2 regions of the Blautia sp. SF-50 genome follow, and region 2 is predicted to be linked to the other one. Evidence: a T-box and tRNA genes for the amino acid it is inferred to sense, from the RefSeq annotation. Region 2 holds a T-box; the other holds one or more tRNA genes.
What was found. A T-box is a leader RNA that pairs with one kind of tRNA and senses whether it is charged. The one in region 2 lies ahead of proS (proline--tRNA ligase), so its partner is inferred to be a tRNA-Pro.

Region 1 (6,712 bases), on a different contig from region 2:
TCGTAGGCAGCTCCCTTACTACCGGTGAGCTTATGAGCCTTCTCACCTACTGCATGAACATTCTCATGAGCCTTATGATGCTTTCCATGGTTTTTGTTATGGTAACAATGAGTATTGCCAACGCAGAGCGTGTTACGGAAGTCATCAATGATACTGCTGACATCACAGATCCGGAGGATCCGGTAACAGATGTCCCAGACGGAAGTATCGTCTTCGATCATGTAAATTTCAGCTATAAGAAAGACAGTCAGGAACCCGTTCTGAAGGATATCAATCTCTCGATCCGCTCCGGCGAGACCATAGGGATCATCGGCGGTACCGGAAGTGCAAAATCCAGCCTTGTCAACCTGATCAGCCGTCTTTATGACGTAACGGATGGTTCTGTTTCCGTAGGAGGCATCGATGTCCGTAAATACCATCTGGAATCTCTCAGAAATCAGGTTTCCGTTGTTCTTCAGAAGAATGTACTCTTCTCAGGAACCATTCTGGAAAACCTCCGCTGGGGTGACAAAAATGCCACTGAGGAGGAATGCCGCCGCGCATGCCAGCTTGCCTGTGCCGATGATTTCATCGAAAAAATGCCGGACAAATACAATACCTTCATTGAACAGGGCGGCTCCAATGTTTCCGGAGGCCAGAAGCAGCGTCTCTGTATTGCCCGCGCTCTTCTGAAGAAGCCGAAGATACTGATCCTGGATGACTCCACCAGTGCGGTAGATACTGCCACAGATGCAAGGATCCGCCGTGCCTTTGCCGAGGAGATCCCGGATACCACCAAGCTAATCATCGCACAGCGTGTTTCCAGCATCCAGAACGCGGACCGGATCATCGTTATGGATAACGGTGAGATCAACGGTTTTGGTACCCACGAGGAGCTTCTTAAGACCAACGCCATTTATCAGGAAGTATTTCATTCACAGACCGGCGGCGCCGGTGATTTTGACGAGGGAGGTGAGCCGGCTTGAAAAAACAGAACATGAAAGGCCCGGGCGGTCCTGGCCCAAGGGGTATGGGAACACCGGAGCAGCCGGGAAAGCTTCTGGGACGCCTTGCCCGTTATATCTTTAAAAACTACAGTATCCATATCGTGATCGTGGTGATCTGCATTTTTGTCAGTGTTCTTGCCAATGTACAGGGAACCATGTTCATGAAAACCCTGATCGACCAGTATATCACACCGCTTCTCTCAGCAGATACACCGGATTTCGGGCCTCTGGCTGTAGCCATCGCACGTGTGGCATGCTTTTACGCCATTGGTGTTATTGCCACCTATACTTATAACCGTATCATGATCAATGTTTCCCAGGGAACCTTACGTAACCTCCGAAACGATATGTTTGCAACGATGGAAACGCTTCCCATCAAATATTTTGATACTCACGCACACGGCGATATCATGTCCATCTACACCAACGACATTGATACCCTGCGCCAGATGATCAGCCAGAGCTTTCCGCAGCTGCTTTCCAGTGTGATCACCATCGTCAGTGTTCTTGTAAGTATGCTGATCCTGAATGTTCCGCTTACTGTAGTTACCCTGCTTATGGTTGCCATTATGATGACTGCCAGCCGGAAGCTTGCAGGCTTAAGCGGAAAATATTTCCTGGAGCAGCAGACCAACCTTGGTATTGTCAATGGTTATATCGAAGAGATGATGGAGGGTCAGAAGGTTGTCAAGGTCTTCTGCCATGAGGACGAAAGCATCCGGAAATTCGATGAACTGAACGATCAGCTTTTCACCAGCGCAGACAATGCAAACCGTTTTGCCAACATCCTGATGCCTGTGGTCGCACAGCTTGGAAATGTCAGCTATGTGATCTGCGCCATGGTGGGCGGTATCCTTGCTATCAACGGCATCGGCAGCTTCACACTTGGCGGGCTTGCCAGCTTCCTGACCTTCAATAAGAGCTTCAACATGCCTATCAACCAGGTCAGCCAGCAGTTCAACAGTATTGTTATGGCTCTTGCAGGTGCAAAACGTATCTTTGATCTTCTGGATGAAAAACCGGAAGTGGATGAAGGCTACGTTACTCTCGTCAATGCAAAAGAGGAAAACGGTGTTCTTACCGAATCCGACAAACGTACCGGCCGCTGGGCATGGAAGCATTTCCACAAAGCTGAGGGTACCACTGATTATATCGAGCTGAAGGGTGATATGGTCCTGGAGGATGTAGACTTTGGTTATAATTCCAACAAGATCGTTCTCCATGACATCAACATGTATGCACAGCCAGGCCAGAAGATCGCTTTTGTAGGCTCTACCGGCGCCGGAAAAACCACCATCACTAATCTTCTGAACCGTTTTTACGACATTCAGAAGGGTAAGATCCGTTATGACGGCATCAACATCACCAAGATCAAAAAAGATGATCTCAGACGTTCCATGGGCATCGTTCTTCAGGATACCAACCTGTTCACAGCAACCGTTATGGAAAATATCCGCTACGGAAAGCTGGATGCCACAGATGAGGAGGTTATCGCAGCAGCAAAGCTTGCCAACGCCGACGGTTTCATCCGCAGGCTTCCGCAGGGTTATAATACCCTTCTCCGCGGAAACGGTGCAAACTTAAGTCAGGGCCAGCGACAGCTTCTCTCCATTGCCCGTGCAGCCGTTGCAGACCCACCCGTCCTGATCCTGGACGAGGCCACCAGCTCCATTGATACCCGTACCGAAAAGCTTGTACAGGATGGTATGGATAAGCTGATGGAAGGCAGGACGACCTTTGTGATCGCCCACAGACTTTCCACAGTACGCAACAGTGACTGCATCATGGTCCTGGAGCAAGGACACATCATCGAGCGTGGTTCCCACGAGGAGCTGCTTGCACAGAAGGGCCGGTATTATCAGCTGTATAACGGCTAATCCAGGCTCACAGTTATTTTCGATTTAAAATATTCAATACAAAAAACATGCAGGGTGTATCTTTTCTGATAGTCCTGCATGTTTTTTTATGCTATAATCTTTGATTGAAATCTATTTTTCCGGAAAGGAGTCTCCGTATTTTTATATATGAAACAAACTAAAGAATATTACTACGGCAAAATGTCGAAAGATAAACAAAACGTGTACCGTGCAATGCTTCACGGGCTTATGGAGCTTTCCGACGAGTTCCTGATCCCGCAGGTACCAACCACCGATGGAAACTGGCTCTATGATGTATTTTTCCAGCTTCGTCTGGATCACCCGGAGATTTTCTGGGCTGTGGGGTTTAAATACCGTTATTACAAGGACTCGCCAAATCTGATACTGATTCCTGAATATATCTTCGACAAAAATAAAATCCGGGAGCATCAGAAAGCCCTGGGAGCCCGCGTAGACAAGCTTGTGCGCACCGCCATGAAGTTTTCCGAGTGGGATAAGGAAAAATATGTCCATGACTTCATCTGCGAAAATATCCGCTACGACAAACTGAAAAAGCCATATTCCCACGAGATCATCGGGCCTCTGGGCCATGGTGTCGGTGTCTGCGAGGGAATCGCCAAATCCGTAAAGGTCCTCTGTGATGCCCTTGGTGTATGGTGTATTATCGCCATCTGCGGGAACAATCCGGAAAAAGGGATCAAATACCGTCATACCTGGAACATCGTCCGGATCAACGGACAGTACTATCATCTGGATGCCACCTTCGATAATACTCTGGGCAAAAACGAAGACGGCTTAACCAGTATCCGTTACGATTATTTTAATCTGGATGACAAAAACATCTTCCGTGACCATGAACCACTGATCGCTCCGGCACCTCCCTGCCCGGATGGAAACCACTTTTATTACCGTGAGAAAAAGCTATCCTTCACCAAATTGGAAGACGTATACAAACGTGCCCTCCAGGCCGCAAAAAAAGGCCGCGAATTCACCTTCCACTGGCGAGGCGGATATCTCACCCGTGAAGTCCTCGCAGACCTTGTAGATCAGATCCAGGCCGCAGGAAAGACACGGGACAAAAAAGCCATCATCACACTCAACTGGCCTCAGGCTGTACTTCGATTTCATTTTGTGGAACAGCAGGCGGAAGGGAAGGTGTTTATTGAGGAAGTGAATGAAGGGGAGAAACTGTAACGTCATTTAAGAAATTCGATAGAGTCAAAATGCCACATATCATTATGCATATGTGGCATTTTTCTGTGAATATAATTCTAAAAATTAAAAGACTTTCCATAAATCAGATTTATAGAAAGCCTCTTAAGCACTGCGGATAACAGGACTTGAACCTGCACGGTTGCCCACTGGTACCTAAAACCAGCGCGTCTGCCAATTCCGCCATATCCGCATATTCAATTATATTTTCATCCTGTCTGATGATAAAAAAATAACGGAAAGCAAATGCTTTCCGCTAATGAGGCATCGGGGATTCGAACCCCGGACAACTTGATTAAAAGTCAAGTGCTCTACCGACTGAGCTAATACCCCATAAAAAAGGACTGGGCTAGCTGGATTCGAACCAGCGAATGCAGCAGTCAAAGTGCTGTGCCTTACCGCTTGGCGATAGCCCAATGGGCGAAGGGTGGATACAGGGATTCGAACCCTGGGCCTCCAGAGCCACAATCTGGCGCGCTAACCAACTGCGCTATACCCACCACAACGTGCCTGAAGGGATTCGAACCCCCGACCCACGGCTTAGAAGGCCGTTGCTCTATCCAGCTGAGCTACAGACACATGCTCTCTTCTCAGAGAAGCGGGTGATGGGAATCGAACCCACGTATCCAGCTTGGAAGGCTGGTGTTCTACCATTGAACTACACCCGCATGCTTGCGGTAATAAGTTTACAGCAGTCGGGGTGACAGGATTCGAACCTGCGGCCTCCTGGTCCCAAACCAGGCGCTCTAGCCAAGCTGAGCCACACCCCGATGTACCATTTACTTATGGTTTTTATTAAGTTGTTGTCGTCTTCGTTTGTGTTTCGTTTTCGTTTCCTGCCTGACGACAAGTGATATTATATTATAGCAATCTACAAATGTCAACACCTTTTTTGAATTTTTTTAAAAAAACTTTTTTTCACGTTTTTTCCGCCTATTTAAAGGTTTTCTTGTCATTTGCGACTGGCTTATGGTATCATGAAACCATAATTAAAGTCAAGAAAAAAAGCAAATAATAAGGAGATGTTTTTACATGGATATAAAATTATTTCAGCAGAAGCTTAATGACATCTGTGCCATCGCTGAGGAAAACAATAAGCAGCTCTCCCAGCAGCAGATCCGTGATCATTTCGATGAATCGGATCTGAGCACTTCACAGCTTGTAAAGATCCTGCAGTATCTCAAATTAAAGGGGATCACCATCGAAGGCGCCGATGAAGCTGCCGGCGCTGCCAGAGCAGATGCTGTTTCATCCGAATCCAGCGACAAGGACGAGCTTCCGGGTACCCGTGCTGCTCTTACTGCCGAAGAACAGGCTTATCTCAGTGACTATATGGAAAGCTTTTCCCCGGAAGGACTTGATCCGGATGATCTTGCGTCCCTCTTTCATGCCTTTGCAAAGGGTGACACTGCTGCCGAAGGTGCACTGACACAGTTCTACATGGCTCAGGCAGCCCAGATGGCCGCTGAACTGAACTGTGAGGAAATCCACCTGGCCGATCTCATTCAGGAGGCAAATCTGGCCCTTCTGGCGTCTCTCAAAGAAACTGCCCCACAGGAGAAAAACGACACCTGGATGCGTGGTCGTATCCGCAGTGGGATCCTTCATGCCATTGAGGAACAGACACAACAGAAATTCCGTGACGACTATCTGGTATCCAAGGTAGAAAACCTGGAGGCTGCGGTTAAAGAACTCACAGACGATGATGACGCCACCAAATTCACCATTGATGAGCTTGCCGTGATCCTGGATATGAATGTGGATGAGATCCGGGATGTACTTCGCCTTACTGGAGATGATAAATAAAGCTTTCTTCATATTCTTCACAAAAACGGGTCTGACATAGCTTGTCAGACCCGTAATCTTAATATTCTTTATGCTTTTTCTTCCCGTTTCAGCTCCGCCGGTTCTGCCAGATGGATCTTTCCTTCCCGAAATATGTGGATAAATACCTCCGCCATATCCGGATCGAACTGTTTTCCTTCCTCTTCTCTTATGATCCGAAGAGCTTTTTCCACTGGCATCAGTTCCTTATAACAACGTTTGGATGTCATGGCATCAAAGGAATCTGCGATGCAGAGGATCCTTGCAGATGCCGGGATATCTTCTCCCGCGATCCTCCTTGGATAGCCGTTTCCGTCATAACGTTCGTGATGACCGATAACCGCAGGGATAACATAATCCAGCGACGGAAGGTGACGGATGATCCCGATGGACGCCTCCACATGACCTTTCATGATCTCATACTCTTCATCCGTAAGCTTGCCTTCCTTGTTCAGGATATGCTCCGGGATCCCGATCTTTCCAACATCATGAAGAAGCGCCGCCTGACGGATGATCTCCACCATTTCCGTTGTATAGTTCAGCGCCTTCGCAAGACTTGTTGCGTAATAAGCCACATTGTTGGAATGTCCGAAGGTATAATGATCTTTGGTATCAATGGCTGCAGTCAACGCATAGATCGTGGATTCATAGGACTGATAAATATGTTCATGATCGGATTTCTTACCCGCATTTTCTTCATCCAGGCTTTCCTTCAGCATGGTGTCAAAAATCTCGATGCCGTTTTTACCGCTGCGCTTTACATGATATACTGCCAGGTCCGCATTATCCAGGAGCTCCTTTGCTGAGCGTGCC
Region 2 (6,712 bases):
ATCGAAATGTTGGGAACAGAAAAGGAAAAAGAGGGAAAGTCGGTTCTGATCGAGCATAATCTACGGCTGGTGGTTTATATTGCAAAGAAATTTGATAATACAGGGGTAGGTGTGGAGGATCTGATCTCCATCGGAACCATAGGGCTCATAAAGGCTATCAATACCTTTGATCCGGTAAAAAATATCAAGCTTGCTACCTATGCATCACGATGTATCGAAAATGAGATCCTGATGTATCTGAGGAGAAACAGCAAAACAAAGATGGAGGTTTCCATTGATGAGCCGCTGAATGTGGACTGGGATGGAAATGAGCTGCTGCTTTCGGATATCCTGGGAACGGATGACGATGTGATTTCCAGACGTCTGGAAGATGAGGTGGAGATCGCACTTCTTGGAAAAGCCATCAGCAAACTGACAAAGCGGGAACAGATGATCATCCGTCTGCGATTCGGCATCGGAAACCGGGAAGGAAGCGAGAAAACACAGAAGGAGGTAGCGGATCTTTTAGGAATTTCGCAATCCTACATTTCCCGCCTGGAAAAGCGGATCATGAAGCGGCTGCGGAAAGAAATCGTAAAGTATGAATAGAAGAAACCGGAAAAAACGGTTTACCGGACAGGGACAACGTGTTATATTGAAAAAAAGAGCGGAAACAGTCATTTTCCGGTAAACGAGGAGCTTGAAGAAATACGATGGACAGAGAAGAGCTTGACCGTTATCTGAGAATAGAGCTTTGTTATCTCTGGTCTGGAAGCTGCAGTCAGACCATAGAAGGGAAGAAGATCGTTACCAGCGAGGGCGATATCTGTATTTTTGATACCCAGGCAGTGCATGCGATTGAGGCGGGCGGTGAAAACGATATTCTGGTAAATATCCTTATGAGCCGGGAATTCTTTGATACTGCCTTTCTGAGCCGGATGCCGCGCCAGGGAATAGTTTCGGAGTTCCTTGCGGAATCGGTGACCAAAAGCAGGAAGAAAAAGCATTATCTGTATTTTAAAACCCATGGGAACAACCGGGTGGGCGAGATCATGGAGCAGATCATATCTGAGTATTATGCCCGGGATATCGGCATGGAAGAGGTGATGGAAAGCTATGTGATCATTCTGTTTACAGAGCTACAGAATGAACAAAAGAAGAAGGGGTGTGGCAGAATGATCGACATTGCACATGCAAAACAGGAATTCGAAAAATATCTGGATGAATACGACCGGGAGGATGAACAGATCTGTCTGAAGATCGTACATACCTATGGAGTGATGAAATACGCAGGAGAGATCGCCAGAAAAATGGAATGTTCCGGTGAAGATGTGGAACTTGCGGAGCTGATCGGTCTGCTTCATGATATTGGCCGTTTTGAGCAGATCCGTAGATTTCACAGCTTTGAGCCGGGAACCATGGATCATGCCGTGTTCGGTGCAGAACTTCTCTTCGGGGAGGAGAAGCTGATCCGGCGTTTCGTGGAGGATGATAAATTTGATGAGCTGATCGATGCAGCAATTCGGAAGCACAGTGATTTCAAACTGGAAGGAATCCACGATGCAAGAACACTTTTCCATGCAAAACTGATCCGGGATGCCGATAAGCTGGATAATTGCAGAGTAAAGCTGGAGGCGTCTGTTGAAGCCATGCTGGGAGTCTCTGAGAAAGCTGCAGGAGAAGGGCTGATCTCACCGGCAGTGTGGGAGTCCTGTCTCAGAAGAGAATCCGTGTTATCCGCAGACAGACATGTGCCGGTGGATTACTGGGTATCTTATCTTGCACAGTATTATGATATCAATTTTCCTGAGACCTGTGAGATCATCGAAGAAGAGGATTATATCACCAGGATCGCAGGCCGGCTGACGTACCAGGAACAGGATACCAGAACTAAGCTCCATATTCTCACAGAAGATCTGAACAGGTATCTGGAGATGCCGGCTGTGTCTGTGAAGGAATAGGAGCATAGCAGTTACTGTTCACTGGTCAATGTCCCGCGAGGTGTTTTTTGTGAGCGAAGGTCACAGAAAACCCGAGACATACCGCGCGAATTTATGCGATTAGCATAAATTCTGTGCATCGCGAAGCGTGTTACTGAGAACGGAGTGAACAGTAACTTATAGCAGAGAGACTTGTTATATTTTTTTTGTTTGGGGTTGACTTTGAGGCGGCTTTCGCCTAAAATATATCAAAGATACGGCGATGATGAGAATAGTACACAGGGAATTATCTCAGAGAGGGATCTGCTTTGGTGGAAGGATCCTGTGCGTGAACTGTGGAACCGGCCTCGGAGCTCTGCGTGATTGAAGCGTGGCGTGTGTTTCCGGCGTTAACGGGTGTTGAGAGAACAGCTTTTCAGGCTGTTAACTGGGGTGGTACCGCCGAAGTCATTCGGTCCCTTGTGAGGGATTTGGATGGCTTATTTTTTTGTCCGTAAAACGGGATTGTAAATACAGTGTACGGTTTATGGGACAGAAGAGTGAGCTGGAAGGATTCCGGATTGCTGTGGCTGTCTGACAGCCGGCAATATGTAACAGATCACAAGAAAAAGGAGATTTATCATGGCAAAAGAAAAGAAATTAGTACAGGCCATCACATCTATGGATGAGGATTTTGCTCAGTGGTATACAGACGTTGTTAAGAAGGCTGAGCTCTGTGGCTATACAAGTGTTAAGGGCTGTATGGCGATCAAACCTGCAGGTTATGCGATCTGGGAGAATATCCAGCATGAGCTTGACCGCAGATTTAAAGAAACCGGTGTAGAGAACGTTTACATGCCGATCTTTATCCCGGAGTCTCTTCTTGATAAAGAGAAAGATCATGTAGAAGGTTTTGCTCCGGAGGTTGCATGGGTGACTCATGGCGGCCTTGATCCGCTGCAGGAGAGACTTTGCGTGCGTCCGACTTCTGAGACTCTGTTCTGCGATTTCTACCAGAAAGAGATCCAGTCCCACAGAGATCTTCCAAAGGTATATAATCAGTGGTGTTCCGTTGTCCGTTGGGAGAAGACAACACGTCCCTTCCTTCGTTCCAGAGAGTTCCTGTGGCAGGAGGGACATACTGCTCATGCAACAGCTGAGGAAGCGGAGCAGCGTACCATCCAGATGCTGAACATCTATGCAGACTTCTGCGAGGAAGTTCTTGCGATTCCGGTCATCAAAGGCCAGAAGACAGACAAGGAGAAATTTGCAGGTGCTGAGGCTACTTATACCATCGAATCTCTGATGCACGACGGTAAGGCTCTCCAGTCCGGTACAAGCCATAACTTTGGAGATGGCTTTGCCAAAGCATTCGGAATCCAGTACACAGATAAAGATAACACACTGAAATATGTTCACCAGACATCCTGGGGAATGACAACCCGTATGATCGGTGCGATCATCATGGTTCACGGTGATAACAGCGGACTTGTTCTTCCTCCGAGGATCGCTCCGGTACAGACTGTGATCATCCCGATCCAGCAGCGTAAAGAAGGTGTTATGGAGAAGGCTGACGAGCTTCTTGCAGCACTGAAGGCAGCAGGTATCCGTGCAAAGGTTGACGCGACAGACAAGAGCCCGGGATTCAAGTTTGCTGAGCAGGAGATGCGTGGTATCCCGCTTCGTGTGGAATGTGGACCGAAGGATATCGAGAACGGTCAGGCAGTTCTCTGCAGAAGAGATACCCGTGAGAAATATACAGTATCCTTCGAGGAGCTTGCAGATAAGGTAAAAGAGCTTCTGGATACCATTCAGCATGATATGCTGGAGCGCGCACGTGCACACAGAGAGGCACATACTTACGTAGCAAAGAATTATGAGGAGTTCGGTGAGATCATCAACAGCAAACCGGGATTCATCAAAGCTATGTGGTGCGGTGATCGTGCATGTGAAGACAAGATCAAGGAAGATTTCCAGGCAACATCCAGATGTATGCCGTTTGAGCAGGAGCAGTTAAGCGACGTTTGCGTATGCTGCGGAAAACCGGCTAAGAAAATGGTTTACTGGGGACGTGCATACTAAAAAAACACAGCAGGCCACTTCAAAAAAGTGGGATGATCATATTGCGTTACTGTTCACTGGTAATGTCCCGCGAGGTGTTTTGTGTGAGCGAAGGTCACAGAAAACCCGAGACATACCGCGCGAATTTATGCGATCAGCATAAATTCTGTGCATCGCGAAGCGTGTTACTGAGAACGGAGTGAACAGGAACCATATTGCAGAAACAACGGCGGGGCAAAATATGCTCCGCTGTTTTTATGAATCTATGTTATAATAGCGTTAAGGAAAACATATCAGAATATTATTCGGCTGCTGACATGGAGATAATACAGCGAAATGTAAACGTGTTTTGAACGGACAGCAGCGATCATCAAGAGGAGTTATTATGACGATTAACATACCACAAAAAGCAGAACAGATCCTGCATATTCTCAATGAAGCCGGCTATGAGGCTTATGTAGTCGGCGGCTGCGTCCGGGATTCCATCCTGGACCGGGTGCCTGGGGACTGGGATATCACTACCTCCGCACTTCCGGAGCAGGTGAAGGAGCTTTTTCACAGAACTGTAGATACGGGGATCCAGCATGGAACAGTAACTGTAATGATGGGCAAAGAGGGCTTTGAGGTGACAACCTACCGTGTAGACGGAGAATATCATGACGGTCGCCACCCGGATGCCGTGACTTTTACCAGAAGTCTTGAGGAAGATCTGAAGCGAAGAGATTTTACCATCAACGCCATGGCTTATCATCCGGAGCATGGACTGGTGGATCTGTTTGGCGGAATGGAGGATATCAATAGGAAGATCATCCGTTGTGTTGGTGATCCGGTAGAACGTTTTACAGAGGATGCCCTTCGGATGCTCCGTGCAGTGCGTTTTTCCGCACAGCTTGGATTTACCGTGGAGGAAAATACGAAGGCTGCCCTTACAAAAATGTCCGGAAATCTGGAACATGTAAGTGCAGAACGTATCCAGACAGAGCTTGTAAAGCTTCTGGTATCCGATCATCCGGATTACCTCCGGACAGCCTGGGAGACAGGCCTTACCCGGGAATTTCTTCCGGAATTTGATGCCTGTATGGAAACAGCGCAGAATACCCCCCATCACTGCTGCAGCGTAGGCGAGCACATCCTGAAAAGCCTTACGGAGATCGAGAATGACAGGCTTCTTCGTATCACCATGCTTCTTCATGACATTGCCAAGCCGGTTGTAAAAAAGACAGATGAGAATGGAAGAGACCACTTTAAGACTCACGGACCGGTAGGCGAAAAGCTGGCAGGAAAGATCCTGCGCCGTCTGAAATTTGATAATGTAACGATCCGAAATACCTGTCGTCTGATCCGGTATCATGATCTTCGTCCCACTCCGGACGCCGAGGATGTGCGGAGAGCTGTGAATCTTATCGGAGAAGAGCTTTTTCCGCTGTATCTGAAAGTGCAGAAGGCAGATCTTTTATCCCAGAGCACTTACAGGAGGGAGGAGAAGCTGGCGCGGTTAGGCGGTGTGACGGAAGCTTACCAGGGAATCCTTGAAAGAGGAGAATGTACATCTCTGAAAACCCTGGCAGTTTCCGGAAAGGATCTTATAAAGGCAGGACATCCGGCCGGACCGGCACTGGGAGCACTGCTCGAAAGACTTCTTGACTGTGTGCTGAAAGATCCAACCCTTAATACAAAAGAAAAACTTCTTGAAACAGCAGAAAAAGACAGCATAAAAACCGAATAGAATAACAAAAATCCCCCCTGCATAAAATAGAACGTAAAATAAGGCAGGGGGGAACTTTTTTGTATGATTATGGGTTGAGCGTGCTGGAGCAGTATGGGCTTACGGCTTCATTCTCCGGCAGGGTGCGGGGGGCACTTCTGTGCCGGACAGAAAAAGGTCCGGTGATACTCCGAGAATTTCATGGCTCGGAAAAAAAGCTTTCCATGCAGCAGCAGCTTCTTGAAAAAATGAAAGAACAGAACTGTCTTGTGGACGCCTATCTCAGAAACAGGGAAGGCGTACTGGTAAGCAGGGACAAAGATTCTGTTCCATATACTGCACAGATCTGGTTTGAGGGACGGGAATGTGACACGAGATCCGAAAACGATATTTTAAAAAGCATCCGGACTCTGGCACAGATCCACAAGATCATGCAGCTTCCTGTGGAAATGGATTATGCGGGAAGAAATCTGCAGGAAGAATATATCCGGCATAATCAGGAAATAAAAAAAATACGCCGTTTTATCCGAAAAAAAGGAGCGGTCAATTCTTTTGAGAAAGATTATCTGAAAAGCGTGGAATGGTTTCTGCAAAAAGGAGAAGAAGCGGCAGCTATGCTGGAAACCACGGATTATAAAAATCTGCGGCAGCAGTCTCTTCAAAGCGGCAGTATCTGTCATGGCGAATATAATCAGCATAATGTGCTGATACTTGGGAAAAACACAGCGGTGACGAATTTCAGTCACTGGAGCTTTGATGTGCAGATGGCAGATCTGTACCGCTTTATGCGGAAAATTCTGGAGAAATACAGTTGGGATCTGCACCTCGCGCAGAAGATGCTTTCTGCATATGATTCCGTACGGCCGCTCTCGGAGTCTGAGTGGCAGAACCTGAGAGTCCGGTTCTGTTATCCGGAAAAATACTGGAAACTGGCAAACCATTATTATACACATAACAAGGCTGTGATCTCCGGAAAAAATGTGGAAAAGCTGAGAACCCTGATCCATCAGAAAAAACAGTGGGAGGAATTTTCAAAACAGTGCTTCAG

Region 1: it encodes a tRNA-Pro, which carries the amino acid that the T-box ahead of proS (proline--tRNA ligase) is inferred to sense. The anticodon was not compared.

What each region holds. Positions count from the first base shown of each region.
Region 1 covers NZ_FMUW01000007.1:107,614-114,325, forward strand. The annotation lists gene BLP57_RS06430 (ABC transporter ATP-binding protein) at 1-965, shown strand, start outside; gene BLP57_RS06435 (ABC transporter ATP-binding protein) at 977-2,863, shown strand; gene BLP57_RS06440 (transglutaminase domain-containing protein) at 3,044-4,057, shown strand; tRNA gene BLP57_RS06445 (tRNA-Leu) at 4,189-4,268, opposite strand; tRNA gene BLP57_RS06450 (tRNA-Lys) at 4,336-4,408, opposite strand; tRNA gene BLP57_RS06455 (tRNA-Gln) at 4,420-4,491, opposite strand; tRNA gene BLP57_RS06460 (tRNA-His) at 4,502-4,575, opposite strand; tRNA gene BLP57_RS06465 (tRNA-Arg) at 4,581-4,654, opposite strand; tRNA gene BLP57_RS06470 (tRNA-Gly) at 4,673-4,743, opposite strand; tRNA gene BLP57_RS06475 (tRNA-Pro) at 4,771-4,845, opposite strand; gene BLP57_RS06480 (hypothetical protein) at 5,108-5,881, shown strand; gene BLP57_RS06485 (HD domain-containing phosphohydrolase) at 5,950-6,712, opposite strand, start outside.
Region 2 covers NZ_FMUW01000013.1:50,457-57,168, forward strand. The annotation lists gene sigE (RNA polymerase sporulation sigma factor SigE) at 1-588, shown strand, start outside; gene BLP57_RS18495 (HD domain-containing protein) at 693-1,940, shown strand; T-box leader at 2,173-2,382, shown strand; gene proS (proline--tRNA ligase) at 2,541-3,980, shown strand; gene BLP57_RS09765 (CCA tRNA nucleotidyltransferase) at 4,345-5,685, shown strand; gene BLP57_RS09770 (hypothetical protein) at 5,745-6,712, shown strand, end outside.